4 regions of the Streptomyces sp. NPDC089919 genome follow, and region 1 is predicted to be linked to each of the others. Evidence: riboswitches for the same ligand, from Rfam matches in the RefSeq annotation. Region 1 holds a riboswitch; each other region holds the start of a gene.

Region 1 (7,524 bases):
CGGCTCGGGCCGTGGTGCCGGAGAGCCGCACCTCCGATTCGGTGTCGGCCTGTTCCAGCTCCTGCTTGACGGTTTCCAGGTACAGCAGGTCGGTGGGGGTCTGCGGGACCAGGCCGACGAGTTTCCTGGCCTCGGCGGCCGACAGCTTCTTCGGGTCCGCGGGCCCGGCCGGGGCCGGCTGCGGGATGCGGACCGTACCGGCCGCGCGGGGGCCGGAGCCCTGCAGGGCCCACAGGAGCGAGGACTTGCCCGAGCCGTTGCGTCCCATCAGGGCGGTGACCTCGCCGCCGAGCAGGGTCAGGTCGACCTCGCGGACGGCGGGCACGCCCTGGTAGCTGACGGTGATGCCGCGGGCGGCCAGCAACTCGGGGCCGGCGGTGACCGGCGGCCGGGCCGGACCGGGCACGGTCCCGGCCAGCCGGGTGCGGACCGGGGCGGCCTCGCGGCGGGCGTCGCGGATGGACAGGGGCAGCGGATCCCAGCCGGCGGCGCGGCCCAGCTCCACGATGGGTGGTGCGATGGACGTGGTGCGGAAGACCTCGGCGGGCGGCCCCGACACCACCCGGCCGCCGCCGGGGAGGTGGATGACGCGGTCGGCGTACTGGACCACGCGCTCCAGCCGGTGCTCGGCGAGCAGGACGGTGACGCCGAGGTCGTGCACCAGCCGGGTGACGGCGGCCAGGACCTCCTCGGCGGCCGTGGGGTCGAGTGCGGAGGTGGGCTCGTCCAGGACCAGGACCCGGGGGTGCGCGGTCAGGACCGAGCCGATGGCCACGCGCTGCTGCTGGCCGCCGGAGAGTTCGTGCAGGGCCCGGTGGCGCAGGTCGGCCAGGCCCAGGAGGTCGAGGGTCTCCTCGACGCGCTTGCGCATGGTGGCGGGCGGGATCGCCAACTGTTCCATCGTGTAGGCGAGTTCTTCCTCCACGGTGTCGGTGACGAATCCGTCGAGCGGGTCCTGGCCCACCACCCCGACGACGTCGGCGAGTTCGCGGGGCGGGTGCTCGGCGGTGTCGCGGCCGTCGACGAGGACGCGGCCGTACAGGGTGCCGCCGGTGAAGTGCGGGACCAGGCCGTTGACGGCGCCCAGGAGGGTGGACTTGCCGACGCCGGTGTGGCCGACGACCAGGCAGAGTTCGCCCTCCTCCACGGTCAGGTCGACCTCCTTCAGGACGGGTTCTGCGGTGTCCTCGTACTGGACGGTGACCTGGTCGAAGGTGATCACGGGGCTGCCTCGGTGCGCGGTGCGGGGACGGGGGCGGTGGGGCGGGGGGCCGGCGGCGGTGCGATGAAGCCGGCGGCCCCCGCGAGGAGGATCGCCGCGGCGGGGACGAACGGGAGGGTGGGCCAACTGAGCGGGTAGATCGACGGGTTCAGCTCGGCGGCGTTGAAGCCCGCGTTGCTGAAGAGCAGCACCGCCGAGAGCACTCCGCAGCCGGCCACCGCCCACTCGGCGAGCAGCCAGGGGTCCGGCCGGTAGGTGGTGCGGGTGACCCGCCGGCCGCCGAGCCGCAGTCCGGCGACGCAGAGCAGGGCGCCGGCCGCCATGGCGGGCAGCCCCAGCAGCTTCGGCGCGGTGGCGTCCAGAAGGCCGTAGGCGCCGGCGCACAGGCCGCACATGCCCAGCAGCATCAGCACACCGGTGATCCGCCGGGAGCGGCGGGTGGCGGTGCCGGCCCTGCCGTACCCGCGGGAGTCCATGGCGGCGGCGAGGCGCAGCGAGCGCTCCAGCGCGTCCTCGAGCACGGGGACGACGATCCCGCGCAGGGCCCGCATGCCCTTGGTGCGGCCGGCTCGCAGCCGCCGGGCGCGGTGCACCCGCTGGACGCTCTGGACCAGTTGGGGGGCGACGCTGATGGAGACGGTGACCGCGACGCCGAGTTCGTACAGGGCGCCGGGCAGCACCCGCAGGGCGCGTTTCGGGTTGGCGAGGGTGTTGGCCGCGCCGATGCAGCAGAGCATGCAGGCCAGCCGCAGGCCGTCGGTGGCGGCCGAGAGCAAGGCCTCGAGCGAGACCGGGCCGCCGAGCTGGATGCCGGCGTACCAGTCGGGGGTGGGGATGTGCGGCAGGGAGAAGAGGAAGTGGTCGTGAGGGGTGACGCCGGTGGCGAAGACCGCCCGGAAGAGCACCCGGATGGTGACCACGGTCAGGGCCAGGTACAGGTAGTACGGGAAGCCGCGGGCCCAGGGCGCGTCGGTGCGGCGCATGGTGATCACGTAGCCGAGGACGGCCAGCACCAGGAACAGCAGGAGCGGGTTGTTGGTGCGGCTCACGGCGGTGGCCAGGGCCAGCGCCCAGGTCCACCAGGCCACGGGATGCAGGGTGCGGGGCAGGCGGCGGCCGCCCGGGGCCGCCGCGCGGGCGGACCCGGGCGGCTTGACCGTGGCCGGTGTGAAGGTTCGGGCCATCCGGGGCTACTCGGCGCGGCGGCGCTTGACCGCCGCGTACGCCGCCGCTCCGCCGATCAGCAGGACCAGGGCGCCGGTCGCCACCGCGGGCAGGTAGGAGCCGGCGTCGTGCGCCGCGTCCGAGGCCGGGGCCGCGTCGACGACCACGGGGCCGCGGCTCGGCGCCGGTGCCGCGACGGCGGGCGGCGAGGACGCCTCGGACGCGCTCGGCGAGGGGCTGGCCGAGGCACTGGGGCTGGCGCTGGGGCTGGGTGCCGCGGTCGTCGGCGGCGGGGTCGGGGACGGCTGCGGGGCGGCCGTCGTCGGTTGCGGCTGGGGCTTCGGTCCGGTGTTCGTGCCCGGCGGGAGGGGCGCGGCGGTCCGGGTGTCCCTGGGCTCCGGCCGGGAGCCGCCGGTGGGCTCGGTGTTGTGGGCGCGCAGCTGGTCGGGGGTGACGGTGGGCTTGCCCTCGGTGCCCTCGATGTTGGTCCCGCCGAAGATCCACAGGTCGACGCTGCCCGGCTTGGGCTTGTAGAGCATGGCGCCGAGCTGGCTGTAGGACCAGGTGCGCTGGCCCGGGTCGGCGTGCCAGTAGGACCAGTACGCGGAGGCCGGCGGGGTCAGCACGCAGTCGTCCTGCTGCGGGGTGGGGTACTGCTTGCCGCCCTTGTAACCGCTGTAGCCGATGCGGCAGATGAAGGCGGGGCCGTCGTGACCGGTGCCGGTGGTGCGCCAGCCGCCCTGGTTGAGGAGTTCGTAGCCGGTGGTGGGGGTGGTGCCGCAGGAGCGGTAGACCGGGCCGCCCCAGTGGCTGAAGTCCACGGCCAGGACGACGCCCGAGGTCGTCGTGCACCGGCCGATGGGCTGCGGGGCGGCCCCGGCGGGGGCCGCGGTGGCGGTCAGGGCAGCGGCGGTCACGCCGAGGGCCGCAGCGGTACGGGCGAGGGAGCGGCGGTTCACCGGTGGGCACCGCCCGTGGCGATCCGGGTGCGGGCGGTGCGTACGAACGCGGCGCCGAGAACGGTCAGGAGCATCGCCGCGCCACCGATCCCGGCCACCTGGGCGCCGGTGGAGGCGAGCGGTCCGCCCGCGCCACCCGCCCCGCCGTTCTCCCCGGGGGTCACGATCCGGGGCGAGGTCGAAGCGGTCGGCGAGGCGGACGCTCCGGTGCTGGGCTGGGCCGCGGTGCCGGTCAGGCTGCGCTTGAGGGTGCCGAAGGAGATGCCGGTGGCGCCGCCCACGGCCTGGGTGGAGGCGCGCAGGTCGGAGCCGCGCTGGCCGCCCTTGGCGATGTTGAAGCCGCCGTCCTTGTTCTGCTGGGAGGCCAGGAACTTCCGGGCCTTGGCGATCTGGCGCTGGTACTTCGTCTTGTCCAGGGACAGTCCCTGGACGGCGAGGGCGGCGGAGTTGACGGAGTTGCCGGAGGCGCCCGGGAAGCCGCCGTCGGTCTTCTGCTGTTTGGCGAGCCAGGCCAGCGCCTTGTCGACGGCCGCCTGGGAGTTCTTGTCCTTCAGCAGGTCGAGGGCCATCGCGGCCATCGCGGTGGAGTCCACCTCGGCCTTGCTGGGCTCGCCGATCAGGCTCACCCAGGCTCCGGAGGGCTGCTGGAGGGTCTTGAGGTACGCGATGGGCCGGGCAGCGGCGGTCTTCTCGCCGGCGCGCAGTTGGGCGATGACGCCCAGGGACTGCGAGAACACGGACGTGGCGTTGGTGTAGGCGCCCTTGGCCGCGCAGCTCCGGTCGGGAGCGGGGGACTTGGCGGGGCAGACCGCCTTGGCGAGCGCGGCGATCAGGTCCTTGCCGGCGAACTTGCGCGGGTTGCGGCCGACGGCTTCGGCGAGCAGGGCGGTCTTTCCGAGGGAGCCGCCGCCCGCGTACTTCGTCCCGATGTTGGTCCAGTTGTTGATGGTGCGGCCGGCGCCGTCCTTGCCGCCGCGGTCGAGGAAGTCGACGATCCCGCGCAGGGCGGTCTTCTCGGCGCCGGTGGCGGCCAGGGCGTACGCCCCGTCGATGGTCAGGCCGAAGTCGGCGAATCCGGTGCCGGGGGTGCTCTCGTAGTAGTGGCCCTTGATCAGGCGGCTGCTCTTGACGAGGTAGGCCGAGCCCTTCTTCGGGTCGGGGGCCGCGCCCGGGACGGTGGTGGGGCCGGCCGTCGGCCGGGTGGTGGGCACGGTGGGCGTGGGGGTCGGTGCCGGCTCCTCGCGGGTCAGCGCGAACAGGTCGGTGCGGGCGCCCGCGACGGTCGCGGGGACGGTGGCGTAGAGCAGCGGGTCGGTGCCCCCGGCCTCGAACGCGAAGGCACCACTGGTCAGTTGCTGCTTGGACAGCCAGGAGACGGCCGCGTCCGCCGCGTCGACGTCGCCGAGCGCGCGCATCGCCTGGGCGGCGAAGCCGGTGGCGTAGGCGCTGCCCACCGTGCCGTACGAGGCGGCCGGCAGGCCGCCGTCCGCGAGCTGGGCCTTCTTGAGGTAGGCACGGGCCTTGGCCACCTCGGCGGTGTACCCGCCGGCCCGCTTGAGGGCGAGGACCATCAGGCCGGTGGCGCCGGCCTCGCTGTCGCACCAGTCACCGGGGCGGATGAGCATGCTGGTGAAGCCGCCGTCCTCGCACTGGAAGTCGGTCAGCCGGCTCACCGCGTCCGCCGGCGGCTTCAGACGGCCGCCCACCAGGGCGATGACGGCGAGCGCCTGCCCCTCGGCCTGTCCGGAGGTGGTGGGGAAGTCGCCCTTGACGGTGCAGCCCGGCAGGGGCGCGGGGGCGTCCGAGCCGCTGGGGCAGACGCTCTTGACGAGGTCGCCCAGCAGGTCGTGGCCGCCGGTCGCGTGCGGGTCGCCGCCGATGGCCTCGGCCGTCAGGGCCAGGCGGGCCGCGGCGGCCGGCTCCGGGACCTGGTCCTTGCCCGCCGGGTAGGCGAAGGCATCGGTCTGCTCGGGCCGGGCCAGGAAGGCGGCGGCCTTGGCGGCCGTCGGGCTCTTGCGGTCGGCCGCTGCGAGCGCGAAGACGCTCTCGGCGGTGAGCAGGTGGTTGGGGGCGCCGGTCGTCACGTCGACGACCCGCTCGCCGTCCTTGAGCTGCCCGGTCACCCAACGGGTGGCGGCGGCCATGTCGACGGCGCCGTAGGGGATTCCGGGCTTGGCCGGGTCCGTGGGCCGGGGCTTCGAACCGCCGCCGGCCCGGACGTCGTCCGGGGAGAAGGTGGGCCGGCCCTTGCTGCCGCCGATGTCCGTGCCGCCGTACACCCAGGCGTCCACGTCGCCCGGCTTGGGGGTGCGGGACATGGCGCCGAGCGGGCTGTACGTCCACTTCTTCTGTCCGGGCGAGGCGATCCAGTACGACCAGTAGGCGGAGGCCGGCGGCGTGAGCTCGCAGGCCTCCTTGTCCGGAGTCGGGTACTGCTTGCCGGAGTTGAAGGAGGCGGTGCCGATCCGGCAGATGAAGGCGGGGCCGTCGTGGACGGTGCCGGCCGTGGTGAAGCCGGCCTCGTGCAGCAGTTCGTAGCCGGTGGTCGGAGTGGTGTCGCAGCCGCGGACGACCTTCCCGCCGAAGGGGCCGAAGTCGACCGCGACGACGGCGCCGACGGTGGCCGTGCACTTCGTGAGGGGGTCGGCGCTGGCAGGTGTGGCAGGTGCGAGGAAGGCGACCGCCGCACCGCACGTCAGCGCCAACGCCGCGCCCAGGCCCAGGAGTCTGCGCCCGGCGCTCCTGTGCCGGTTCGCCTGCTGTTCGGTCTTCACCCGCGGCCCCTCGTCCGTGCCGGACGGAGTACGGGAACGTGGCGGGACGCCCCGTGCGCGAGCTCCGCGGGGGCGATGACGACCACGCCGTAGTCCGCGACGGCGTTCTTCGTGCACTGACACGGCCACAGGCAATCCGGCTCGCCCGGGACGGTGCCGGGCCTACGGTTGCGGGTCAGCGCCGGAATTCGACCGGCTTCCCCTGGGGCTGAGTACTTATCAGCCGACATCGAACACGCCCCGGACAGCGCCGTCAAGGTGGGGTGCGTCTCATCCGATCGGCGCCGTCGGCCCCTGCTCGACCGCGCTGGCGGACCCTTGATCACTCAGGTAGCGTCCTGGGCGCCACATGGGGGAATCCGGTGCGAATCCGGAGCTGACGCGCAGCGGTGTGGCACGGCGGACGCCGTGCCGAGCCCGAATGCCCGTGCGGTGACGAAGCATCAGGAAGCCGTACCACGCGTTCCGGACGGCGGCCCCCTCCCCCGGCCGTGCCGTCCTGCGGCGTGCCGTCGGGGACGAGCGGCCGGCCGGCGTCCGCCGACCCCAGGAGCAGGCCATGAACCGTTCCCGTACCTCCCGCCGTCTCGCGCTCGCGGCGCCCGCCGCGCTCGGCGCCTTCGCGCTGACCGTGCTGCCGGCCTTCGCCACGTCCACCCCGGCGCAGATCGCCACGTCCAAGGCGAACGGTGTGACGTACCTCAAGTCCCTCCAGGCCGCGGACGGTTCGTACGCCGGATCCGGGCTGTCCAACGAGTGGGCCTTCAGCGCCTTCGCCGCCGCGGGTACCGCGGTCGTCGACGTCTACCCCGGCGGGGACACCACGAAGAACGCCCGGACCGTCTACCGCAACCTGCTCGGCACGTCCGGCTGGCCCTCCGCCTCGCCGGTGGTCACCGACTACGAGCGGGGCGCCCTCAACGCGAACGCGGCCGGCATCGACCCGGCCCGGGTCTCGGCCTCCCGCAACCTGATCGCGAACATCTACTCCTACTGGCAGACCGCCGAGCCGGGCTACTTCGGCCCGTCCGCGAACTTCAACGGCACCGTCTTCGCCGCGCTCGCCCTGGGCGGTGCCAAGACGCAGGCCGGCGGGGTCCGCATACCCCAGTCCCTCACCGACTCGCTGGTGGCCCGCATCCGCGCCAACCAGCACAACGACGGCGGCTGGCAGTACAGCAAGGCCGAGGGCAACCCGACCGCCCTGGCCACCGCCGGCGACGTCGACATGACCGGCGCGGCGATGGCCGCCCTGTGCGCCTCCGGCGTCCCGAACACCGACGCCGACGTCGTCCAGGCGAAGGACTTCCTCAAGGGCAAGCTGGTCAACACCACCGGCGCCTTCAACTCGATGTACGGCGTCAACACCAGCTCCAACGGCTGGGGCGTCGCGGGCCTCAACGCC
Region 2 (7,524 bases), on a different contig from region 1:
TCTGCACCCTGGCCCCCGGCTTCGCCGTGGAGTCGCGCTCCGAGGCCGCACGCCTCATCGCCGAGCGCACCCCGGGCGAGCTCGACAAGATCTTCTTCACCAACGGCGGCGCCGAGGCGATCGAGAACGCCGTCCGGATGGCCCGGCTGCACACCGGCCGCCCCAAGGTCCTCAGTACCTACCGCTCGTACCACGGGGCCACCTCCGGGGCGATCAACATCACCGGGGACCCGCGCCGTTGGGGCTCGGACACCGGCACGGCCGGCACGGTCCACTTCTGGGGGCCGTTCCTCTACCGCTCGCCCTTCCACGCCACCACCGAGGCCGAGGAGTGCCAGCGGGCCCTCCAACACCTCGAGGACACCATCGTCTTCGAGGGCTCGTCCTCGATCGCCGCGATCGTGCTGGAGACCGTCCCGGGCTCCTCCGGCGTCCTGGTGCCGCCGGCGGGCTACCTGGCGGGGGTGCGCGCGCTCTGCGACCGGTACGGGATCGTCTTCGTCCTGGACGAGGTCATGGTCGGCTTCGGCCGCACCGGCCGGTGGTTCGCCGCCGAGCACTGGGACGTCACCCCCGACCTGCTGACCTTCGCCAAGGGCGTCAACTCCGGCTACGTCCCGCTCGGCGGCGTGGCCATCTCCCCGGAGATCGCCGACACCTTCGCCACCCGCCCCTACCCGGGCGGCCTGACCTACTCCGGTCACCCGCTGGCCTGCGCGGCCGCGGTCGCCACCATCACCACCATGGCGGAGGAGGACGTCATCGGGCACTCCGCCCGGATCGGCGAGCGGGTGCTGGGCCCGGGGCTGCGGGAGCTGGCCGGGCGGCACCCCTCCGTGGGCGAGGTGCGGGGCCTGGGCACCTTCTGGGCGCTGGAGCTCGTACGCAACCGGGAGACCCGGGAGCCCCTGGTGCCGTACGGCGCCGCCGGCGCGGCCATGGCGCCGGTCAACGCCTTCGCCGCGGCCTGCCGCGAGCGCGGGCTGTGGCCGCTGACCACCATGAACCGCACCCACATCGCGCCCCCGTGCACCCTCTCCGAGGCGGAGGCCAAGGAGGGGCTGGCGGTGCTGGACGAGGCCCTGTCCGTCACCGACGCGCTGATGGACTGACTCCGGACGAGCCCCCGGCCGGTCGTCGGTTCCCACCAGGAACCGGCGGCCGTCTCGGAGGATCCGCGCCGGGCCGAACCCCTGACGGCCGTGTTGCAATCCGGAGCAGCACCTACGGACCGGGATGCACGTCAGTCCCGGGGCGGTCCTTCGCGGACCGAACGGCGGGGGGCGGGCCGGGCAGCAGATCGGCACGGCCGCCGGACGCCGGGCGTACGGGATCCAGTCAGCCGGACTCCGTAGACCCGAAGGAAGTCAGCCATGAGCAAGCACGTCCTGGCCCAGAACCAGTACGGCAAGGCCGAGAACCGCATCGTCAAGGTCACCCGCAAGGGCAACGACGGTTCCTGGCACGAGATCCGCGACCTCAACGTCTCGGTCGCGCTCCGCGGCGAGTTCCGCGACGTGCACCTGACCGGCGACAACGCCAACTGCCTGCCGACGGACACGACGAAGAACACCGTCTACGCCTTCGCCAAGGAGCACGGCGTCGACTCGCCCGAGGCCTTCGGGATCCTGCTCGCCAAGCACTTCGTCTCCTCCCAGTCGCCGATCCGCGAGGCGCAGATCCGCATCGAGGAGTACGGCTGGGACCGCATCCCGGTGCCGACCCGCAAGGAGCAGCACTCCTTCGTCCGCAAGGGCCAGGAGGTGCGCACCGCGCAGATCACCTACAGCGAGACCACCGGCCTCCAGGTCATCTCCGGCCTGAAGGACCTGACGGTGATGAACTCCACCAACTCCGAGTTCCACGGCTTCATCAAGGACAGGTACACCACCCTCCAGGAGGCGCACGACCGCATCCTGGCGACCAAGGTGACCTCCCGCTGGGCGCATTCGGCGCTCGCCTCCGACGACCCGGCCACCGACTGGGACGCCTCGTACAAGAAGGTGCGCAAGCACATGCTCGAGGCCTTCGCCGAGACCTACTCGTACTCGCTCCAGCAGACGCTGAACGCCATGGCCGAGCGGGTCCTCGACAACTGCCCCCGGGTCAACGAGGTCCGGCTGAACCTCCCCAACAAGCACCACTTCCTGGTGGACCTCGAGCCCTTCGGCCTCAAGAACGACAACGAGGTCTACTACGCGGCCGACCGCATGTACGGCCTGATCGAGGGCACCATCCACCGCGACGGCGTGACCCCGGTCATCGCCACCAGCGACTGGATCACCGCCTAGGACCCGGCGTCCGGCCGGCACGGCCCACGCTCGCTGACCACGTGCCCGACGGAGCGGGAGGCTTCGGCATGAGCGAGAACGGCGGCAGCGGCAACGGCTCGCCGGGACGGCAGCCCAGCTGCCTCTTCCGGCCGTATCGCGGCGCCGAGGACCACGGCGCGATGGTCGCGGTGCGGCTGGGCTGTGCGGGACGGGACCTGGCTGTACCTGCACCGCGGCTACCTGCTGCCCGAGCACCGCGGTGCGGGCATCGGCTCGGCCATGCTGGACTGGGCCGAGGCCCGCATCCGTCGGCTCGTGCAGCACCATGGAACCGCACGGACGGCCGTGTTCGGCGCGAACGCCATGGCCTCCGAGAAGGATGCGACGGAGCTGCTGCTCGCAGCCGGGTACCGGCGCAGGAACGAATACGTCCGCTACCGCAAGCCGATCGGCGTCCGGTCCGGCGGGGCGGCTCCGGACCACCCCGGCGGTACCGAGTCCCCAGGATCGAGCCCGGTTTGATCCCCGGACAGGTCCTAGGAGGCGGGCTCGGCGTCCGGGACGCCCAGGCGGAGGTTCCAGCGGCCGGTTCGGCCGGTGAGTTCGGTGGCCGTGGCGGGGCGGGCGTCCAGTCGCCAGAAGACGGCGGGCGGGAGGTCCAGTGCGTGCACCACCGCGGCCCGGACGAAGGCCTGGGCCGCGGTGATCCGGTGCGTACCGGGCTCGAGTCCGGCCAGCCAGGCGCCGGCCCGGGCGACCAGCGTCTCGACGGACTCGCCGCCGGGGGGCGCGTAGGCGGGGTCGGTGAGCCAGTTGTGGAGCGCGGCGGGATCCGCCGCGGCGACCTCGTCCAGGGTCCGTCCGGTCCACTCCCCGGCGTCCATCGCGAAGGGTCCGGCGGGCTCGAAACGGTGTTCCCTCGACGAACGCTGCATCGCTGGTGTGACCAGGACAACTCGTACCGTTGAGGGGTTCATAAGCGCAGCATAAACGCGGTACGGTCGCGAACGACATGACGACGGTATGACGGAAGTACCGGTGAGAATCCGGCACGGTCGCGCCACTGTGAGTCCCCCCGGGGATGAGTCAGACCCGTAACCGTCGGCTAGTGCACCACTGACCGGGACGCGTGTTCCCCCTGGAGGTTCTGCCATGGCTCAGTCGACTGCGCCCGCGACGACCGCGGTTCCGGCCGTCGCCCCCGTCTCGCTGAAGGAACTGGCCCCGTGGGCCGTCTTCGTCGGCGTCCTGATGCTCGTGATGCTCTACTTCGTGGGCGCCGAGCAGGGCGCCACCTCGGTCTTCCAGGGCGAGACCATCCACGAGTGGATGCACGACGGCCGCCACCTCCTCGGCTTCCCCTGCCACTGACCCACCGCGGAGGAACGCCGATCGTGAACTCCGTCTCGGTACGCGCCCTCCTGGTCCGCGGCATGGTCGCGGGCCTGGTGGCGAGCCTGTTCGCCGCCCTCGTCTCCTACCTCCTGGGCGAGCCCCGGGTGGACTCCGCCATCGCCTTCGAGGAGGCGCACGAGGCCGCCGGGCACGAGCACGGCGAGGAACTGGTCAGCCGGGCCCTGCAGTCCACCGCGGGCCTGACCACCGGCGTGGTGCTCTTCGGGGTGGCCCTGGGCGGCATCGCCGCGCTGGTCACCTGCTTCCTGCTCGGCCGGATCGGGCGGTTCCACGCCCGGGCCACCGTCGCGCTGGTGGCGGTGGGGGCGTTCGTCGCCGTCACGCTGGTGCCGTTCTTCAAGTACCCGGCCAACCCGCCGTCGGTGGGCGACCCCGACACCGTCGGCGAGCGCACCACCCTGTACCTGCTGATGATCGCGCTGAGCCTGCTGCTCGCGGCCGGCGCCGTGATCCTCGGCCGGCGGCTGGCGCCGCGCCTGGGCAACTGGCACGCCAGTGTCGTCGCGGGCGTGGCCTTCGTGGCCGCGATCGGGCTGGCGTACGCCTTCCTGCCCGCGGTCAACGAGGTCCCGGCCGACTTCCCGGCCACCCTCATGTGGCAGTTCCGGCTCGCCTCGCTGGCGATCCAGGCCACCCTCTGGGCCGTCTTCGGGCTGGTCTTCGGCGAGTTGGCCCAGCGCCTGCTCCAGCCGGCCCCGGCCGCCGCAGCCCGCGAATCTGCGGCCGTCGTGTCCTGAGGCTACTTCGGACGCCGCCCCTTCGGGTACAACAGGCCTTTCAACGAGGCGAGTTACCCGGGGGCGGCGCCGTGAGCGTGCAGATCGAGAAGACCGGTGTGTGGCAGTGGCACGGCTGGACCGGCTCCGCACCCTTGTGGCTGAACGCCTTACTGCTGGCGCTCGTGCCCTTCCTCCACGTCCTGCTCGTCCCCCAGATCGCCATCGTCACCACCCTGACCGCCCTCGGCGGGCTGGTCCGGCAGCTGGTGTACGGCGACTACGGGCACGCCGGCGTGCACCTGGCGGCCGTGGTGCTGGGCGCGGCGGCCATGGCGGCGGGTTTCGCCACCGCCGCCTGACGCCCGCGGCGGCCCGCTAGAGCGGCAGCGCCTCGGCCTCCCGGCGGAGCTGGGCGAGTTCGGCCTCGTCCATGTCCCGCTCGCCGAGGAAGGCGATGCCCGCGACGCCCCGCACCGCGCCGTCCGGGCCGTGCACCGGGATGGCCACGGCGGCGTTGGCGTCGACCGCCCGGGCACCCGGCCGCACGTCCCCGGTCTCGTCGGTCTTCAGGTTGCAGGTCGACACCGGCTCGTCCCGCTCGAAGGCCAGGCCGCACATGCCCTTGCCCTTGGGCACCAGGCCGACGATCGCGACCACCTTCGGGGGGATGTTCACCGCGGCGGCCAGGACCATGTCCTCGTCCTGGCGCAGGTGCACGGTGCCGGCCACCCCGCCGTGGGCCTCGATCCACTCCCGCAGCCAGGCCTCCGCGCCACCGGCGTGGGAGGTGTCCGCGGGGTCCGTCGTGTACGCAGTCTCGGTCATGGTGGGCAGTATGTCCGGGGCCCGCTCGATCCCCGCTGGGTCCTCGAGCGGCCCTCGACCGGGTAGGGGGAAGCGCCGGTCCCCGATGCCCTCGGCAACGGAGAGTGGTCACGTGAGGTTCGACCACGGGGCACGGGAACCGGCGCCACGAACCAGTCTCCGGGAAGCCCGCGCCGCCCGGTATCGGGCTTTCGTCCCGGATCGTCCGGCCGAAAGTACGGACCCGGGGCCGGGCCTCGGTCCGGCGCTACGGCTCGGCCCGGCGCTACGGCTCGCGGGTGTGGTAGCGGTACATGAAGTATACCGTCGTCGGCACGGCCACGGCCAGCGCGACCACCACGGTCCGCCAGAGGCTGAAGCCGACCATGCTGTACAGGTAGCCGATCGCGATGCCCGCGAAGGCGCCCCAGGCCGCGGCCCGCAGCTCCTGCGGTATCCCGCGCCCCATCTGCCGGAGCCCGAAGAGCAGCACGGCGAAGACCGCGCCGCAGAGGATCCCGTAGAAGACGTTGCCCACGGTGACCGCGCTCTGGTCGCGCTTCATGAAGGCCGCGTAGACGCCGTAGAGCAGGCCGAGCACCAGGGGGAGGGCCAGCGCCCCGCCGCCCATGCTCCTCATGCCGCCGATCTGCCGCCCGGGGGCGGTGGGTGCCGCGTGTGCCATGACGCGCTCCTTTCGGTGGCCGCGCCGCACGGCCCGGCCTCCCCACCCTCCAGGGCACACCCGGGTCCCGGTACCGGCAAGTGGATCAACGCCTCACCCGGCCGCAGCAGCCCCGGTGGCGGCGGGCCGGGCGGCGGGCTTTCCCTGGTGCCGTGCGGAGTTCTCTGACCCCGGTGCTCAACGGCGTCCTGGTCGCGCTGCTGGCCGTCCTCGTACCGCTGGGCGCCACCGCGGTCTGGGCCGACCGCGTGCTGGCCGACGAGGACGCCTACGTGGCCGCGATGTCCCCGCTCGCGGGGAATCCGAAGGTGCGCGGCGCGGTGGCCCGGCAGGCCACCGAGGCCATCGACGGGCAGCTCGACGCGGGCCCCTTCCAGCCCGCGGTACGGGCCCTGCTGGGCGAGGCGGTCGACTCGTTCGTGGGCACCGCGTCCTTCCGGACCGCCTGGAACGCCGCCAACCGCGCCGCCCACGCGGCCTTCTTCACCTCGCTCGACAGCGGTACGGGCAACAAGGTCTCGGTCGACCTGGCACCGGTGATCGCGCAGGTCAAGGACGACCTGGCGGCGGACGGGGTGCCCTTCGTCGAGCACATCCCCGAATCGCACACGGTGATCACGGTCATGGAGTACGAGAACCTGGGTGCGCTCCGCCGGGGCTTCCACGTGCTCCAGATCGCCGGGATCTGGCTGCCCGTCGGGGCCCTGGTGCTGACCGCGGCCGCGGTCGCCCTCTCGGCCCGGCGCCGGACCACCCTGGTCGCCGCCGGGGTGGGGCTGGCTGCGGGGGCACTGCTGCTGGCGGCCGCGGTGCCGCTGCTGCGCGGACTGACCCTGGACGACCTGCCGGCCGATGTGGACCGGGACGCCGCCGGGGCGGTCTACGACGCGCTGACGGCCTTCCTGCGGACCACGGCCTGGGTGGTGCTGGCCGCCGGCGTGGCGCTGGCCCTGGGCGCGTGGCTGGCCGGGCTCCGACGGCGCACCCGCACCCCATAAGCTCGGTTCTGTACGGGGAAGGAACGATTCGCGAAGCGCCGGCGCGCACGGCACTGCACCACGGACCGGGAGCCACGGAAGCGGAATGAGCATGCACGAGGCACGGCCGGCCCCTTCCCGGCCGCATCCGCTGGCCCCGCCCGCCTGGCTGCTGGGCGGCCTGCGGCCGGGCTCCGCCCCGGTCCCCTGGGCCGCGGTGCTCCGCGCGGGCGTCGCGCTGGCGGTGCCGCTGGCGGTGGGCATCGCCGCCGGGGAACCGGAGTACGGCGCGCTCGCCTCGATGGGCGCCCTGTCGGGGGTGATCGGCGACACCGCCGACGCGTACCGGATGCGGGTCTTCAACATCGCCGTGCCGCAGCTCTTCGGCGCGGTGGGCGTCACCCTCGGCACCCTGGTCTACGGCCACGGCTGGCTGGCCGTCACCGCGCTGACGCTGATCGCGCTGGTCTCCGGGATGATCTCCTCGATCGGCACCGTCGCCTCGGTCTCCGGGCTGCTGCTCCTGCTGAACGCCGTGGTCGGGGCGGGTCTGGCGATGCCGGAGCCCTGGTGGACCGCGCCGCTGCTGCTCACCGCGGGCGGGCTGTTCGTCCTGCTGCTGAGCCTGCTGGGGTGGCCGCTGCGCGGCC
Region 3 (7,524 bases), on a different contig from region 1:
TCGTAGGCGTCGGGGTGGGCCTTGACGTCGAAACCCACCCAGTCCAGGAGTCCCGCGGACAGCAGTTCCTCGAAGCGGCGGGGGTAGGCGCCGCCGGTGTGCAGGCCCACGCCGAAGCCGAGGTCGCGGGCCGCCCGCGCCGCATCCGCGAGGCGCGGCTGGAGCAGGGGCTCGCCGCCGGAGAAGACGACGCCGTCGAGCAGGCCCCGGCGGCGCGCGAGGTGGTCCGTCACGGCGGACCAGGCGACCGCGGGTGCGGTCCGCGGATCGAGCAGGGCCGGGTTGTGGCAGTAGCCGCAGCGCCAGGGGCAGCCCTGGCAGAAGACCGTGGTGACCAGGCGTCCCGGCCAGTCGCAGGTCGACAGCCGGGACCAGCCGCCGATGCGGATCACGCCGGGACCGCCACCCGCTCCTCGAAGGGGGTGCGCTCGGCGTGCTCGCCCTTCTTGCCGATGTTGAAGGAGGACACCGGGCGGTGGTAGCCCATCACCCGGGTCCACACCTCGCACGGTCCCGCGCAGGTGGGGCAGGTGGCCCGCTCGCCGGCCAGGTAGCCGTGCTCGGGGCAGATGGAGAAGGTGGGCGTCACCGTCAGGTACGGCAGGGAGAACCGCTCCAGGGAGCGCCGCACCAGGCTGCGGCAGGCGTCGGCGGTGGAGACGCGTTCGGACATGTACAGGTGGAGGACGGTGCCGCCGGTGTACTTGGTCTGGAGCTCGTCCTGCCGCTCCAGCGCCTCGAAGGGGTCGTCCGTCCATCCGACGGGCAGCTGCGAGGAGTTCGTGTAGTACGGGTTCGCGGCGGTGCCCGCCTGCAGGATGCCGGGGAAGCGCCGGCGGTCCTCCTTGGCGAAGCGGTAGGTGGTGCCCTCGGCGGGGGTGGCCTCCAGGTTGTAGAGGTGCCCGGTCCGCTCCTGGAACTCGACCATCCGGGCCCGTACGTGGTCGAGCAGCCGTACGGCCAGGGCGTGCCCCTGGGGGTCGGTGATGTCCTGCGCGTCGTGCGTGAAGTTGCGGATCATCTCGTTGATCCCGTTCACGCCGATGGTGGAGAAGTGGTTGCGCAGGGTGCCGAGGTAGCGCCGGGTGTACGGGAAGAGGCCGTCGTCGATCAGCTTCTGCACGGTCACCCGCTTGGTCTCCAGGCTGTCCCGGGCCAGGTCGAGCAGGCGGTCGAGGGCCGCGAGGAGTGCCGGCTCGTCGCCGGCGTGCAGGTGCCCGAGCCGGGCGCAGTTGATCGTGACGACCCCCAGTGAGCCAGTCTGTTCCGCGCTGCCGAAGAGGCCGTTGCCGCGCTTGAGCAGTTCGGTGAGGTCGAGCTGGAGGCGGCAGCACATCGAGCGGATCATGCCGGGGTCGAGCTCGGAGTTGATGAAGTTCTGGAAGTACGGCAGGCCGTATTTCGCGGTCATCCCGAAGAGCCGGGTGGCGTTCTCGCTCTCCCAGTCGAAGTCCTTCGTGATGTTGTAGGTGGGGATGGGGAAGGTGAAGACCCGGCCGGTGGCGTCCCCGGCCGTCATGACCTCGATGTAGGCGCGGTTGATCAGGTCCATTTCGGCCTGGAGGTCGCCGTAGGTGAATGCGGCCTCCTCTCCGCCGATCACGGGGACCTGCCCGCGCAGGTCTTCCGGACAGGTCCAGTCGAAGGTGAGGTTCGTGAAAGGGGTCTGCGTTCCCCAGCGCGAGGGCACGTTGAGGTTGTGCACCAGTTCCTGGACGCCCTGGTACACCTCGGCGTAGGTCATCGCGTCCGCGCGGACGAAGGGCGCCATATAGGTGTCGAAGGAGCTGAAGGCCTGCGCGCCCGCCCATTCGTTCTGGAGGGTGCCGAGGAAATTGACGATCTGGCCGACCGCCGAGGAGAAGTGCCGGGGCGGCGCCGAGTCGATCTGGCCGGGTACGCCGTTGAACCCCTCGGTCAGCAGGGTGCGCAGGGACCAGCCCGCGCAGTAGCCCGAGAGCATGTCGAGGTCGTGGAGGTGCAGGTCGCCCTCCCGGTGCGCCCGCCCGACGGCTTCGGGATACACCTGGTCGAGCCAGTAGTTGGCGACGACCTTGCCCGCGACGTTGAGGATGAGTCCACCGAGCGAATAGCCCTGGTTGGCGTTGGCGTTCACCCGCCAGTCGCTCCGGTCGAGGTATTCGGTCACCGAGTCCACGGCATTGATGTGCGTCACGTCAGCCCTCCCACGAGGCGTCCGGAATGGTCCGTCGCACGGGGCGTGCGACCGGGCGCCGGCAGGTATCGGACTCGGGCCCTTTCCAGGACCCATACCGTTGCGGGGCAGCTCCGGATTCCCACCGGATTCCCTGTTTCCTCGGCCGGGCGCCACCAGGGGCGCGCTCAGGCCGAACCGACGCCGTTCACACTACATACGGAAGTGAATGGAAATGCCCGCCCAACATGTAGTGGTGACCTTGGGCCTGACGATCAGGACTTCGGTCCTGCCGGAGCGGGGCGCAGTTCGCGTTCGAGGGCGGCGAGGGCGAAGGCGTGCGGGGAGGCGTGCTGCCAGCGGGACCGGCCGAGCATGACGTCCTCGGCCAGGCCGCTGAGCATGGCGACGGACCGGACGGTGAACTCGGGGAGGTCCACCTCGGCGAACTGCCCCAGCGACCGGCCCTCCCGGACGATGGCCGCCAGGCGCTCGTCCCAGCCGTCCAGCAGGTCGGTGAGGACGCGCAGGCCCGCTTCGTCGTGGCGCTGGGCCAGTACCTGGGTCCACAGCGCGTAGCGCTCGTCGCCCTGGTGCGGCGGCAGGTAGAAGCGGACGAACAGGTCCAGCTTCTCGGCGGGGGACGCGGCCCGGTCGGCGGCCTCCTGGAAGCGCGCCCACAGGTCCGCCTGGCTCCAGGCGAGGACTTCCAGCAGCAGCCGGTCCTTCTTGCCGAAGTGGTAGAGGATGTGGCCGGTGCTCATCCCGGCCCGGGCGGCGATGTCCGACATCCGCACGGCCCCGGTGCCCTTCTCGGCGATGACGGCGATGGCGGCCCGCATCGCCCGCCCGCGCGCCTCGTCCCCGCTGCGCTGACGCCTCCGGTCGGCCGAGGCCGGGGCCGACGTCTGGGACCCGGACCGGCCGGCGGCCGCCGCCCCGGCGCCGGCCGGCCCGGTCGCACCCTCCGGCGGCAGGGGGCGGTCGGAGGGCCGGGACCCGGTCTCTGGCGTCGGCATGGGCTCACTTTCGGTGACGGAAAATCCGGACCCCAGTCTAGGTTCCAAAAATCTAGATTCCTGATCTAGACTAAAAATCTAGTCAGGACGATGGGGAGCACGGCCGTGTACGCGGTCCGCCCCGACGGCCGGCAGCCCGACTGTTCCACCCAGCCACCCGGAGACACCCTCATGACGCGCGGATTCGATGTCGTGGAGACCTGTATCGCCGACCTGCGCACCGCGCTGGAGAAGGGCGAGACGACCGCCGTCGCCCTGCTCGACGCCTACCTGGCACGGATCGAGGCGTACGACCGCCCGGGCACGGCCACCGCGCTGAACGCCATGGTCGTGATGAACCCCGACGCCCGCGCGGACGCGGAGGCCTCCGACGCCCGCCGCGCCCGCGGCGAGGTGCTGGGCCCGCTGGACGGCATCCCGTACACCGCGAAGGACAGCTACCTCGCCAAGGGGCTCACGGCTGCGTCCGGCTCCCCCGCCTTCGAGCACCTGGTCGCCCAGCGCGACGCCTTCGCCATCGAACGGCTGCGCGCCGGCGGGGCCGTCCTCATCGGCCTGACCAACATGCCGCCGATGGCCAACGGCGGCATGCAGCGCGGCGTGTACGGCCGCGCGGAGAGCCCCTACAGCGCCGACTGGCTCACCAGCGCCTACGGCTCCGGCTCCTCCAACGGCTCCGGCACCGCGACCGCCGCGTCCTTCGGCGCCTTCGGGCTCGGCGAGGAGACCTGGTCCTCCGGCCGCGCGCCCGCCTCCAACAACGCACTGTGCGCCTACACCCCCAGCCGGGGCGTGATCTCGGTCCGCGGCAACTGGCCGCTGGTGCCGACCATGGACGTCGTCGTCCCGCACACCCGCACCATGGCGGACCTGCTCGAACTGCTCGACGTCATCGTCGCCGACGACCCGCACACCCGCGGGGACCTGTGGCGCGCCCAGCAGTGGATCCCGCTGCCCGCCGCCTCGCAGGTCCGGCCCGCCTCCTACCCGGCCCTGGCGGCCGCCGAGGGCGTGCTCGCGGGCAAGCGCGTCGGCGTCCCCCGGATGTACGTCAACGCCGACCCCGACGCCGGCACCAACCCCGAGGGGGGCATCGGCGGCCAGACCGGGCAGCGCGTCGACACCCGCCCGTCGGTCATCAGCCTGTGGGAGGCGGCGCGCCGCGACCTGGAGGCCGCCGGCGCCGAGGTGGTCGAGGTCGACTTCCCCGTCGTCTCGAACTACGAGTCCGACCGCCCCGGGGCGCCCTCGCTGCTCACCCGCGGGCTGGTCGCCCGCGAGTACCTGACCTTCGAGATCGAGGACCTGTCCGCCTGGGCGTGGGACGACTTCCTGCGCGCCAACGGCGACCCGCAGCTGTCCAGCCTGGCCGAGGTCGACGGCGCCCGGATCTGGCCCAAGCAGGAGGGCGAACTGCCCGACCGCTACGAGGGCTTCGACGACACGATCGGCGACTACCCGCGCTTCGTGCGCGAGCGCCCGTACGCCTCCCTCGCCGAGATGCCGCACCTCGAGGACGGGCTGCGCGGGCTCGAGGAGACCCGCCGCGTCGACCTGGAGGTGTGGATGGACGGGCTGGGCCTGGACGCGGTGGTCTTCCCGGCGGTCGCCGACGTCGGCCCCGCCGACATGGACGTGTCCGAGGCCTCCGCCGACCTCGGCTGGCGCAACGGCGTCTGGGTCGCCAACGGCAACCTGGTCCCCCGCCACCTCGGCATCCCTACGGTGACCGTGCCGATGGGCACCATGACGGACACCGGCATGCCGGTCGGCCTCACCTTCGCGGGCCGCGCCTACGACGACAACGCCCTGCTGACCCTCGCCGCGGCCTTCGAGCGCACCGGCAGCCGGCGCACGGAACCGCTGCGCACGCCGCGCCTGACGGTCGGCTGACCTGACGACCGGCCCGGCGCCCGCCCCGATCGTCTACAGTGCAGTAGACCGTCTACTGGGTTGTAGTCGGACGGGCCGCCGTCGCGGTGGTCCGCCGCCGTGCCCGGCGGACCAGCGCGCACCAGATCGGAACGGCACCTTGACCATCGGCTACGACGGCTCCGGCATCGACGGCAACGCGTACGTCGAGGTCGTCGACCTCGCCCACCGCGCGCCCGGCTGGCTGGACGCCGCCGTCGCCGCCTGGTCGCTCTACGGCCTGGGGCTGTTCGCCGTACTGATGGCGGCGGCGTGGTGGCGGGCGCGGCGGGCCGGGTCCCCTTCGGCCGTGACCGCGCTCGCGGTCCCGCTGATCACCCTCGCCGGCTTCGGCGCCGATCTGCTGCTCAAGCTCGCGGTCCGGGAGGACCGGCCCTGCCGGAGCCTGCACGTGGCCGTGCTGGAATCCTGCCCGGCCCCCGGGGACTGGTCCTTCCCCAGCAACCACGCCGCGATCGCGGCCGCCGCGGCGGTCGCCCTGCTGTTCGCCTCCCGACGGCTCGGGGCGATCGCCCTGGTGGCCGCGGTGCTGATGGCGGCCTCCCGGGTCTGGGTCGGCGTGCACTACCCCCACGACGTCCTGGCCGGGTTCGCGGTCGGCGCCCTGGTGGCCGCCACCCTCGGATGGGCGGTCCGGCTCCGGCAGGACGCCCTGGCCGACCGGCTGGGCCGCGGGCCCCTGCGGTTCCTGCTGACCGCACCGTGAGGCCGGCCCCGCCCGATCGCGGTGGTGCGCGGTGACCGGCCGCGTCCTCGTGGTCGAGGACGACCACCCCTTGCGGAGCGTGCTCCTGAGGGGGCTGCGCGAGGAGGGCTTCGACCCGGTACCCGCGGCGGACGGCGCCGCCGCCCTGCGGCTGGCCACGAGCCCCTTCGACGCGGTCGTGCTGGACGTGGGGCTGCCCGACGCCGACGGCCGGGACGTCTGCCAGGCCCTGCGGGCCGCCGGCTTCACGGCGCCGGTGATCTTCCTGACCGCGCACCACCACCTCACCGACCGCCTGGCCGGCTTCTCCGCCGGCGGGGACGACTACCTGGCCAAGCCCTTCCACCTCACCGAACTGGCGGCCCGGCTGCGCGCCGCCCTCCGGCGGGCCGGGCCACCGCCCCCGGCCGCGGCGGGCGGCCTGGTCCTCGATCCGACGCGCTTCACGTGTACCGCGAGCGGGGATCCCGTCGGCCTCACCCCGACCGAGTTCCGACTGCTCGCCGCGCTCCTCGCGGCAGCCGGCTCCCTGGTCTCCCGCCGCGAACTCCGGCGGGCCGGCTGGCCCGAGGGGGCGCAGGTCAGCGACAACACCCTCGACCAGTATCTGAGCCGGCTGCGCCGCAAACTCCGCGCCGCGGGCAGCGACCGGACCATCAGCACCAGCCGGGGGATCGGACACGGCTTCCGATGACGGCCCCCACCCCCGCCCGGCGCCCCCTGACCCTGCGCGGCCGGCTCTCCCTCACGGCCCTGGCCATCGCGGCCCTGCTGATCGCCGTCCTCGTCGTCGCCTTCAACGGCATCGTGCGCCACCAGCTGGACCAGCGGGCGGACGACCACCTGCGCACCCGTGCGGCCGCGGTCGCCTCCACCGTGGACACCACCGGCCGCCGCGCCCGGGTCGTGGAAGTGCCCAACGACGACGCACTCGACTCCGGCGTGTGGATCTACGCCGGCACCCGGCGGCTGGAGTCCCCGCCCTCCGCCGCCGCGGACGGCCCGCTCACCCGGGTCGCGGACGCCCTGGCCGCCGCCCCCCGTCCGCACTGCGCCACCGCCGCCCACCGCGACCCCGTCCGGCTGTGCGCCCTGCGCGTTCCCGGGCACTCCCCCGCGACGGTGGTCGCCGCCGTCGGCCTCGTCCCGTACCGGACCTCGGCGGACACGGTGCTGCACGCCACCCTGGCCCTGGGCGCCGCCATGCTCGTCCTCACGTACGCGCTGACCCGGCTCGCGGTGCGGCGCGCCCTGCGTCCCGTACAGGCCATGACCGAACAGGCCACCGCCTGGAGCGCGCAGGCCGGCGACGACCGGTTCGGCACGACCGCCCGGCCCGCCGAACTGGCCGCGCTGGCAGCGTCGTTGGACGCGCTGCTCGACCGGATCCGGGCCGGGCTGCGGCACGAGCAGCAGCTGACCCGGGAGCTGTCGCACGAACTGCGCAACCCGCTCGCCCGGATCGTGGCCGAGCTGGACTGGTGGCGCAGCCGCCCCCGCACCCCGGACGAGACCCGCGCAGCCCTCGCGGTCGTCGACGACGCCGCGGCCGCCATGCGCGGGATCTGCGACACCCTCCTCGACGAGGCCCGGGGGGCGGCCGCCACCCATCGGGGCCCGTCCGACGTCCACGCCACGCTGCTCGCCCTGGCCGGCCGGACCACCCCGCCGCCGGCGGTCGTCCTCCGGATCGAACCCCCGGTGCGGCGCCT
Region 4 (7,524 bases), on a different contig from region 1:
CCCGGGCCGGGTCACCGCCTTCAGCGCGGTGGCGCCGGAGCTGGCGCTGGCCCGGCTGATGACCCGTCAACGCGAGTCCCTGGAACGGCTGGACCAGGCCTCCACCGCCCTGGCCCGGGCCCTGTCCCCGGTCTGGGCCGACGGCCGGGCGCTCTCGGACCCGCTCGACTACATCGAGGTGCTGCGCGACCCCCGCGCGATCGCGGAACGCTTCGCGGGCCTCCAGGAACAGGCCGGCCGGGAACTCCTGAGCCTCTGCAAGCCGCCGTTCGTCGCCCCGACGGCCAACAACGAGGGCATCGCCGCCGTCCGCAGACTGCGCCGGGACGGCGGCACGGCCCGGGCGGTCTACACCCGCGACGCCCTGGACGACGCCGAAGTCCTGGAGAACGTACGGCGGTTCGCCGAGGCCGGCGAGGAGTCCCGGTTCGCCCCCGCGCTCCCCCTCAAGCTCGTGGTCGCCGACGCGTCCCAGGTGCTGTGCGACATGCCCGACCCGGTGGCGGACACCGGCACCACCACCGCCCTCTACATCGAGCACCCCGCCCTGGCGGCCTGCCTGCGGATCACCTTCCTCGCGATCTGGGACGCGGCCCGGGCCCTGCCCGGGGGCCCCGCGGCGCCCCCCGGCCCGACGGCCCCGGACCCTGGCCTAGGGTGAGGGGGCAGCTGGTTCGCCCCCTGCCTTCCCGTGGCCCGAACGGCGCGGGAGCGCGCAGCGGGGCGTCGTAAGAGGGAACCCGGTGGGAATCCGGGACTGCCCCGCAGCGGTGAGCGGGAACGACCGCCGTCACACGCACTGGGACCACCGGTCCTGGGAAGCGACGGCCAGTAGATGCCCGCGTACGCCCGGCGCGTACGCGGACGCGCCCGCGAGTCCGAAGACCTGCCCGCTGCCCGTGCGCGAGGTACGCGTACGGAGACTCGGCGGTCTCGTGGGCGGACCGGCGGCAGCGGGCCCGACGGGTCCGCCGCTCCCTCGCATCCACGGCCGGCCGCCGGGTCGGACCACGACTCGCGAAGGAGAGTTCCGTGACCACGGACACCACCGCAGGCACCCGGGCCCACAAGGCGCCGGCGCAATCCCGCGTGACCCTCGCCCACATCATGAGCGAGCACGACACCAACCTCTACGGCACCATCCACGGCGGCGTCGTCATGAAGCTCATCGACGACGCGGCGGCGGCGTCGGCGGGCCGGCACGCCGACGGCCCGGCCGTGACGGTCTCCGTCGACCGGATGACGTTCATCGCCCCGGCGCGCGCGGGGGACCTGCTCACGGTCCACGCCGTGCTCGAGAGCGCCGGCCGGACGTCGATGGCGGTGGCCGTCCGCGTCACCGCCGAACGCTGGAACGCCACCACTCCCCCGACCGAGGTGGCCACCGCCCGGCTGACCTTCGTGGCCGTCGACGCCGATGGCCGCCCCCGGCCCGTGCCGGGCCTGCTGGACGCGTAACCCCTCCGGGCCGGATCAGGCCCGGGTGCCGGCGAAGAGTTCCAGATGGGCGCAGGCCGGGCAGCGGAAGGCGTCGATCTGCCAGGTGGGCCGGCCGGCCCGGCGGGCGCCGCCGAAGGGGCCCCGTTCGAGGGCGCCGGCGATCCAGCGGGCGAAGCCGCGGGAGCCCTGGCCGGCGTCCTCGACGAAGCCGGGCTCCAGGCCGACGGTGCCGCACTGGGTGCAGCGGAAGGTGTTGTCCACGGCCGGAGTCTAGGCCGGGGCCGGCCCGGGACCGCAGGCAGGGCCGGGGCGCCGGAACCCCCGCCGCCCCCCTCCGCTACCGCCCCTGACCCGCCCGGCGCTGGCCGAAAAGCACCCTCCCGCCCCACCGATGCGGACAGTTACGGTTCACTCACTGGCCACAAACGTGTGTCACGTCACAGCACGAACCGAACGACTGGACACGGCAGCCGGGGAGGCGACCCCGGGCGGCCGCGGGTCCGGGGGGATTCCACATGCACGAAATGCCCAAGGGGGCCAACGCCTCGCTCTCGGCGCTCACCGAGCAGCCCGGCGCGGTGGTCGTCAGCCTCAGCTGGAGCAGCGCCGCGGGGGACGGCGACGCCGACGTCTCGGTGATCCTGCTCGACGACAACGGCAAGGTCCGCGACGACGGCGACTTCTACTTCTACAACCACCCCGCGGCGAAGGACGGCAGCGTCCAGCTCCTCGGCAAGACGCCCACCCCCGACGGCAGCGAGGACCGCATCAGTCTGGACCTCAGCGCCGTCGCACCGGGCGTGGCGCGGATCGTCGTCGCGGCCAGCCGGTACGGCGGGGCGCGCTTCGGGGACCTCGCCGACCTGCGGCTGACCCTGTCCGAGGGCTCGGGCGAGCCGCTGCTCGGCTTCTCGATCCCGGACGCGGGCGTGGAGACGGCGTTCATCTTCGGTGAGCTCTACCGGCGCGCGGAGGAGTGGAAGTTCCGGGCGGTGGGCCAGGGGTACGAATCCGGACTCGGCGGGCTCGCCACCGACTTCGGCATCGCGATCGACGACGCCGAGGGTGACGGCGACGGCGACGGTGACGGCGAGGAGGTAGCCGCCGGGGCGCCGGACGGCACCGCCGCCGGCGCCCCGGGCCCGGCCGCGGCCGCCCTCCCCCTGGTCCCCGCCCAGGCCGGACCGGTGGACGAGGCACCCGCACCGCCCCGCCCGCGCGCGGTGCGGACGGCCAAGAAGAAGATCACCGTCCCGCGGGCGCCGAAGAAGTCCCTGGCGGAGAACGACAGCTGGCGGCCGGCCCGCCTCTTCCCGGTGCCCAACGCCAAGAGCGACCGGGAGCGGGAGGCGCGCGCCACCTCCGTGCTGCTCTCCGTCATGGCCGAGGTGCCGGAGTTCGGCCGCCGGCTGACGGCCGGCTTCGGCGCCCCCGCCGGCCGCATGCAGACCTTCACCGAGGTCTCGCTGCCGCACGGCGAGAGCCCCCGGCGGCCGGACGGGGTGATCCGGGTCGAGCGGGCCGGGAAGCTGTGGACCGCCCTGGTGGAGACCAAGACCAACGGCAACCCGCTGAAGGACGAGCAGGTCCAGGACTACATGGACATCGCCGCCCGGCGCGGATACGAGGCGGTCATCACCCTCTCCAACGACGTGGCCCTCGACGGCGCCCCGCTGGTCACCGTCAAGCTCGACGGCCGGCGCAAGCACAAGGTCGGCCTGTGGCACCTGTCCTGGGCGGAGGTCGCGCACCACGCTCAACTCCTCATCCGGCACGAGGGCGTGGGCAACGCCGCGCACGCCTGGCTGCTCCAGGAGCTCCTGCACTACCTGCAGCACGAGAACTCCGGCTGCCACGGATTCCAGAACATGGGGCCCTCCTGGGTCCCGGTGCGCACCGGTATCGAGGGCGAGACGCTGTGTGCCGGGGACGGGCGCGCGGTGGAGGTGGTGGAGAGCTGGGAGCGGCTGGTGCGCCAGGTCTGCCTGCGGCTCGGCGGCGAGCTCGGCCAGAAGGCGCTGCCGGTGCAGCGGGCCCGCCGGGGCAGCGACCCGCAGTCGCGGCGGGCGGAGGCGGCGGACGTGCTGTGCGCGGAGGGCCGGCTGTCCAGCGAGATCCGGGTGGACGGTTCGCCCGGGGTGCTCGGGCTGGTCGCCGACCTGCGGACCGGCAAGCTCCGTACCTCCATGGACGTACCGGCGCCCGAGGGCGGCTATCCCCTGACCGCCGTCAAGCGGCTGGTCCGGGCCCTCGCCGAGGCGCCGGCCGACCTGCACGTCGAGACGCTGGTCGAGGCCCGCAACGGCCCGCGCGGCACGCTGGAGCGGCTGCGTCCGGAGCCCGGCGACCTGCTGCCGAAGGACGGCGCGCCCGTCACCGGCTTCCGCCTGTCGCTGTTCAAGGGCATGGGCGGGGCGCGCGGGAACACCGAGTCGGGCTTCATCCGCAGCATCGACGAGGCCGTCGACCGCTTCTACGCAACGGTGGTGGTCCACCTCGCCCAGCTGCACCGCCGCCCGGGCCGCCGCACCCCGGCCGCGGCGGAGACCACGACCGGCTGAGGCCGGCGGGGCGCCCGTCCGGTTCCCCGGGCGGGCGGCCCCGTCGGCCCCGGGCCGGTGGCGGTCCTCTTCGGGTCCCCGCCGGCCGCGGCGCGGGTCAGTTCTCTTCGGGGGCGACGGCGCCGCGCCAGACGGTGACGTCGAGGGTGGCGTGTTCGCTGGGGTCGTCCTGGCCGGACATGCCCTGGAACACGGCCAGGGCGACGTTGCCCGTCTTGGTGCGCAGGCAGATCTCGGCGCCCTTGGACAGGGTCTCCACCGCGATCTGGGTGGTGTAGCGGGTGACCTCGCGGCAGGTCTTGAGGGAGCCCTTCTCGGCCGCATCCAGCAGTATCAGCTTGGTGTTGTACGAGCCGAAGGTGCAGCCCGTGGACGTGCCGCCGCAGGACAGGTAGAGGTCGTCGTAGTTCGAGTCGCGCGGGGTGAGCGGGTCGTCCCCGAGCTTGATGTGGTACCCGGCCGGGAACTCGAAGCCCGTGTAGGTGGCGGGCTTGGGGTCGGTGCGCGGCCGGGCGCTGCTCGTGCCGCCGCTCTGGGCCCCGGAACCGCCGCCACGCGAGGAGGAGTCGCCGCTCGCGGTGCCGCGCTGCTTGTCCTGGTCCTTGCCGAGGGTGTTGACGACCAGCGCGCAGCCGCCGGCCAGGAGCAGCAGCGAGCCGAGCACGGCCCCGAGCACGACCGCGGTGCGCCGGCTCTTCGGCTGCGCCTGCGGGTGCGGCCGGGCGTGCGGCGGGAGGGCGAACTGCGGTGCGGTCACCGGGGCTTGGTAAGTGGCCGAGGACGGGTAGGGCGTGTGGTACGTCGCGCCGTAGGCCGGGTGCTGTGGGCCGCCCGCCCCCGGGGCCCCGGGCGGCGGCGTGCCGGGGACGGCGGCGTGGCCCGGCGCGGTCGGCTGGGACGCCGCGAACGACGGGTAGCCCGGCGCGCCCGGCGGCGGGGTCGGCTGCTGCGCCGCACCGGTCCGCGGCGGGACCGTCGGCTGCGCGGGTGCCGTCGGCTGCGCGGGCGCGGTCGGCTGCGCGGGCGCGACGGCCCGGGTGGGCGCTCCGGCCGCCGGGGTCGGCGGCCCGGCCGGCTGCGGCGGGGCGAGGACCGGGGCCGGCCCGGCGCCGGCGACGCCCGCGGTGGGCGCCGCCGCCGGCAGCGGAGGCGCCGCGGCCCCCGCCACCGTCGGCAGGTACCCGCCCGGGGCCGCCACCGGCCCCGGGACCACGTCGTGCCGCGAGGTGATGCCCGCCGCCACCCCGCTCGGCAGCCAGTCCTCCGGCCGCCGCAGCTGCGTCTGGTCGGCGGCCGCCCGGCACAGCTCCAGCACCTCGGTCAGCGCGGCGCGCTCCGCCGGCTCCTTCACCAGGCAGCGCTCCACCAGCGGCCGCAGCTCCGCGGGCAGGCCCGACAGGTCCGGCTGCTCGTGCACGATCCGGTAGAGCACGCCGTGCGAGGGGCCCTCGCCGTACGCCGGCACGCCCTGGGCGGCGTACGCGGCGACCTGGCCCAGCGCGAACACGTCGGTGGCCGGGCCGATGCGGCCCCCCGCGGCCTGCTCGGGCGCCATGAAGGACGGCGTGCCGATCGCCACCCCGCTGGCCGTCAGGGAGGTGGCGTCGGCGGCCCGGGCGATGCCGAAGTCGATGACCCGGGGTCCGTCGGCGGCCAGCAGGACGTTGGACGGCTTGAGGTCCCGGTGCACGATGCCCGCCCCGTGGATGACCTGGAGGGCTTCGGCGATCCCGGCCACCAGCATCAGGACCGTCCGGGCGGGCAGCGCGCCGTGCTCGGCGACGGCCGCCGCGACCGTGGGCCCGGGGACGTACGCCGTGGCGAGCCAGGGCACCGGGCCGTCCGCGTCGGCGTCGATCACCGGAGCGGTGAACAGCCCCTGGACCCGCTGCGCGGAGGTCACCTCCTGCTTGAAGCGGCGCCGGAACTCCGGGTCCTCGGCGAACTCCGGGCGGATCAGCTTGATGGCCACCGGACGGCCGCCCGGCGTGTGCGAGAGGTAGACCTTGCCCATGCCGCCGGATCCGAGCCGGGCGGCGATGCGATAACCGGCCACCATCGGCGGGTCGTCCGCCTCGAGTGGCTGGAAGTACCCGGCTGCTGCCCCGTTGTTCATCCTGCGCCCCTCCGCACACGTCCTGATCGCGCCACCCTAGCGGCTGCCTCCGGCACCCCGTTCCCCGAGCATGATCGGCTCTCTGGCTACCCTGGCCGTCTGGCGCACCCGAGGGACGCCCGCCTGACGCGTACCGAGTCGCCTCCAACGCAAAGGAATGATGATGAGCAGCAGCAACCGTTTCGACGTCGTCGTGCTGGGCGCGGGTCCCGGCGGGTACGTGGCCGCCATCCGCGCCGCCCAGCTGGGCAAGCGGGTCGCGGTCGTCGAGGAGAAGTACTGGGGCGGGGTCTGCCTCAACGTCGGCTGCATCCCGACCAAGGCGCTGCTGCGCAACGCCGAGCTCGCCCACCTCTTCACGCACGAGGCGAAGACCTTCGGCATCAAGGTCGACGGCACCGTCTCCTTCGACTACGGCGAGGCCTTCCGCCGCAGCCGCACGGTCGCCGACGGCCGCGTCAAGGGCGTCCACTACCTGATGAAGAAGAACGGCATCACCGAGTTCGACGGCCGGGGCACCTTCCTCGACGCGAACACCCTCCAGGTCGCGGCGGCCGACGGCGGCGTCGAGACGATCTCCTTCGACTCCTGCATCATCGCCACCGGCGCCACCCCGCGGCTGCTGCCGGGCACCGCCCGCAGCGAGCGCGTGGTCACGTACGAGGAGCAGATCCTCGCCGAGGGCGTGCCGCAGTCGATCGTGATCGCCGGTGCCGGTGCGATCGGCATCGAGTTCGCGTACGTGCTGCACAACTACGGCGTGAAGGTCACCATCGTCGAGTTCCTGGACCGGATCGCCCCGCTCGAGGACGAGGACGTCTCCAAGGAGCTGGCCAAGCAGTACCGCAAGCTCGGCATCGACGTGCTCACCTCGACCCGGGTGGAGTCGATCGACGAGTCCGGCGCGCAGGTGCAGGTCACCGTCACGGGCAAGGACGGCGTCCAGAAGGTCCTGGCGGCCGACAAGGTCCTGCAGGCCATCGGCTTCGCGCCGAACGTCACCGGGTACGGCCTGGAGAACACCGGCGTACGGCTGACCGAGCGGGGTGCCATCGAGGTGGACGGCCGCTGCCGCACCTCGGTCCCGAACCTGTACGCCATCGGCGACGTGACCGCGAAGCTGATGCTCGCGCACACCGCCGAGGCGATGGGTGTGGTGGCCGCCGAGACCATCGCGGACGCCGAGACGATGGAGCTCGACTACCCGATGATCCCGCGCGCCACCTACTGCCAGCCGCAGATCGCCAGCTTCGGCTGGACCGAGGCGCAGGCCCGCGAGAAGGGCTTCGACGTCAAGGTCGCCAAGTTCCCCTTCACGGCGAACGGCAAGGCGCACGGCCTGGGCGACGCCACCGGCTTCGTGAAGATCGTCGCCGACGCGAAGTACGGCGAGATCATCGGCGCCCA

What was found. Region 1 has a riboswitch for cobalamin ahead of AB0O40_RS14085 (prenyltransferase/squalene oxidase repeat-containing protein). Riboswitches for the same ligand answer to the same signal wherever they lie in the genome.
Region 2: linked by a shared signal. The riboswitch ahead of AB0O40_RS12025 (CbtB domain-containing protein) and the one ahead of AB0O40_RS14085 (prenyltransferase/squalene oxidase repeat-containing protein) in region 1 are both predicted to bind cobalamin.
Region 3: linked by a shared signal. The riboswitch ahead of AB0O40_RS13080 (ribonucleoside triphosphate reductase) and the one ahead of AB0O40_RS14085 (prenyltransferase/squalene oxidase repeat-containing protein) in region 1 are both predicted to bind cobalamin.
Region 4: linked by a shared signal. The riboswitch ahead of AB0O40_RS04585 (acyl-CoA thioesterase) and the one ahead of AB0O40_RS14085 (prenyltransferase/squalene oxidase repeat-containing protein) in region 1 are both predicted to bind cobalamin.

The regions. Positions count from the first base shown of each region.
Region 1 covers NZ_JBFBGK010000026.1:63,582-71,105, forward strand. Annotated here, with positions in the region: gene AB0O40_RS14070 (ATP-binding cassette domain-containing protein) at 1-1,222, opposite strand, end outside; gene AB0O40_RS14075 (energy-coupling factor transporter transmembrane component T) at 1,219-2,406, opposite strand; gene AB0O40_RS14080 (hypothetical protein) at 2,413-3,345, opposite strand; gene AB0O40_RS14085 (prenyltransferase/squalene oxidase repeat-containing protein) at 3,342-6,119, opposite strand; cobalamin riboswitch at 6,232-6,354, opposite strand; cobalamin riboswitch at 6,427-6,567, shown strand; gene AB0O40_RS14090 (hypothetical protein) at 6,679-7,524, shown strand, end outside.
Region 2 covers NZ_JBFBGK010000021.1:31,186-38,709, forward strand. Annotated here, with positions in the region: gene AB0O40_RS12005 (aspartate aminotransferase family protein) at 1-1,112, shown strand, start outside; gene pucL (factor-independent urate hydroxylase) at 1,374-2,291, shown strand; partial or broken gene AB0O40_RS12015 (GNAT family N-acetyltransferase) at 2,360-2,690, shown strand; gene AB0O40_RS12020 (histidine phosphatase family protein) at 2,810-3,250, opposite strand; cobalamin riboswitch at 3,256-3,390, shown strand; gene AB0O40_RS12025 (CbtB domain-containing protein) at 3,426-3,644, shown strand; gene AB0O40_RS12030 (CbtA family protein) at 3,668-4,426, shown strand; gene AB0O40_RS12035 (hypothetical protein) at 4,498-4,767, shown strand; gene AB0O40_RS12040 (GAF domain-containing protein) at 4,784-5,233, opposite strand; gene AB0O40_RS12045 (hypothetical protein) at 5,499-5,897, opposite strand; gene AB0O40_RS12050 (hypothetical protein) at 6,050-6,895, shown strand; gene AB0O40_RS12055 (FUSC family protein) at 6,987-7,524, shown strand, end outside.
Region 3 covers NZ_JBFBGK010000024.1:14,434-21,957, forward strand. Annotated here, with positions in the region: gene AB0O40_RS13075 (anaerobic ribonucleoside-triphosphate reductase activating protein) at 1-392, opposite strand, end outside; gene AB0O40_RS13080 (ribonucleoside triphosphate reductase) at 389-2,176, opposite strand; cobalamin riboswitch at 2,219-2,373, opposite strand; gene AB0O40_RS13085 (TetR/AcrR family transcriptional regulator) at 2,431-3,174, opposite strand; gene AB0O40_RS13090 (amidase) at 3,346-5,067, shown strand; gene AB0O40_RS13095 (phosphatase PAP2 family protein) at 5,207-5,812, shown strand; gene AB0O40_RS13100 (response regulator transcription factor) at 5,844-6,506, shown strand; gene AB0O40_RS13105 (HAMP domain-containing sensor histidine kinase) at 6,503-7,524, shown strand, end outside.
Region 4 covers NZ_JBFBGK010000006.1:57,200-64,723, reverse strand. Annotated here, with positions in the region: gene AB0O40_RS04590 (helix-turn-helix domain-containing protein) at 1-661, shown strand, start outside; cobalamin riboswitch at 730-888, shown strand; gene AB0O40_RS04585 (acyl-CoA thioesterase) at 1,033-1,458, shown strand; gene AB0O40_RS04580 (hypothetical protein) at 1,474-1,701, opposite strand; gene AB0O40_RS04575 (TerD family protein) at 1,956-4,001, shown strand; gene AB0O40_RS04570 (protein kinase) at 4,099-6,117, opposite strand; gene lpdA (dihydrolipoyl dehydrogenase) at 6,281-7,524, shown strand, end outside.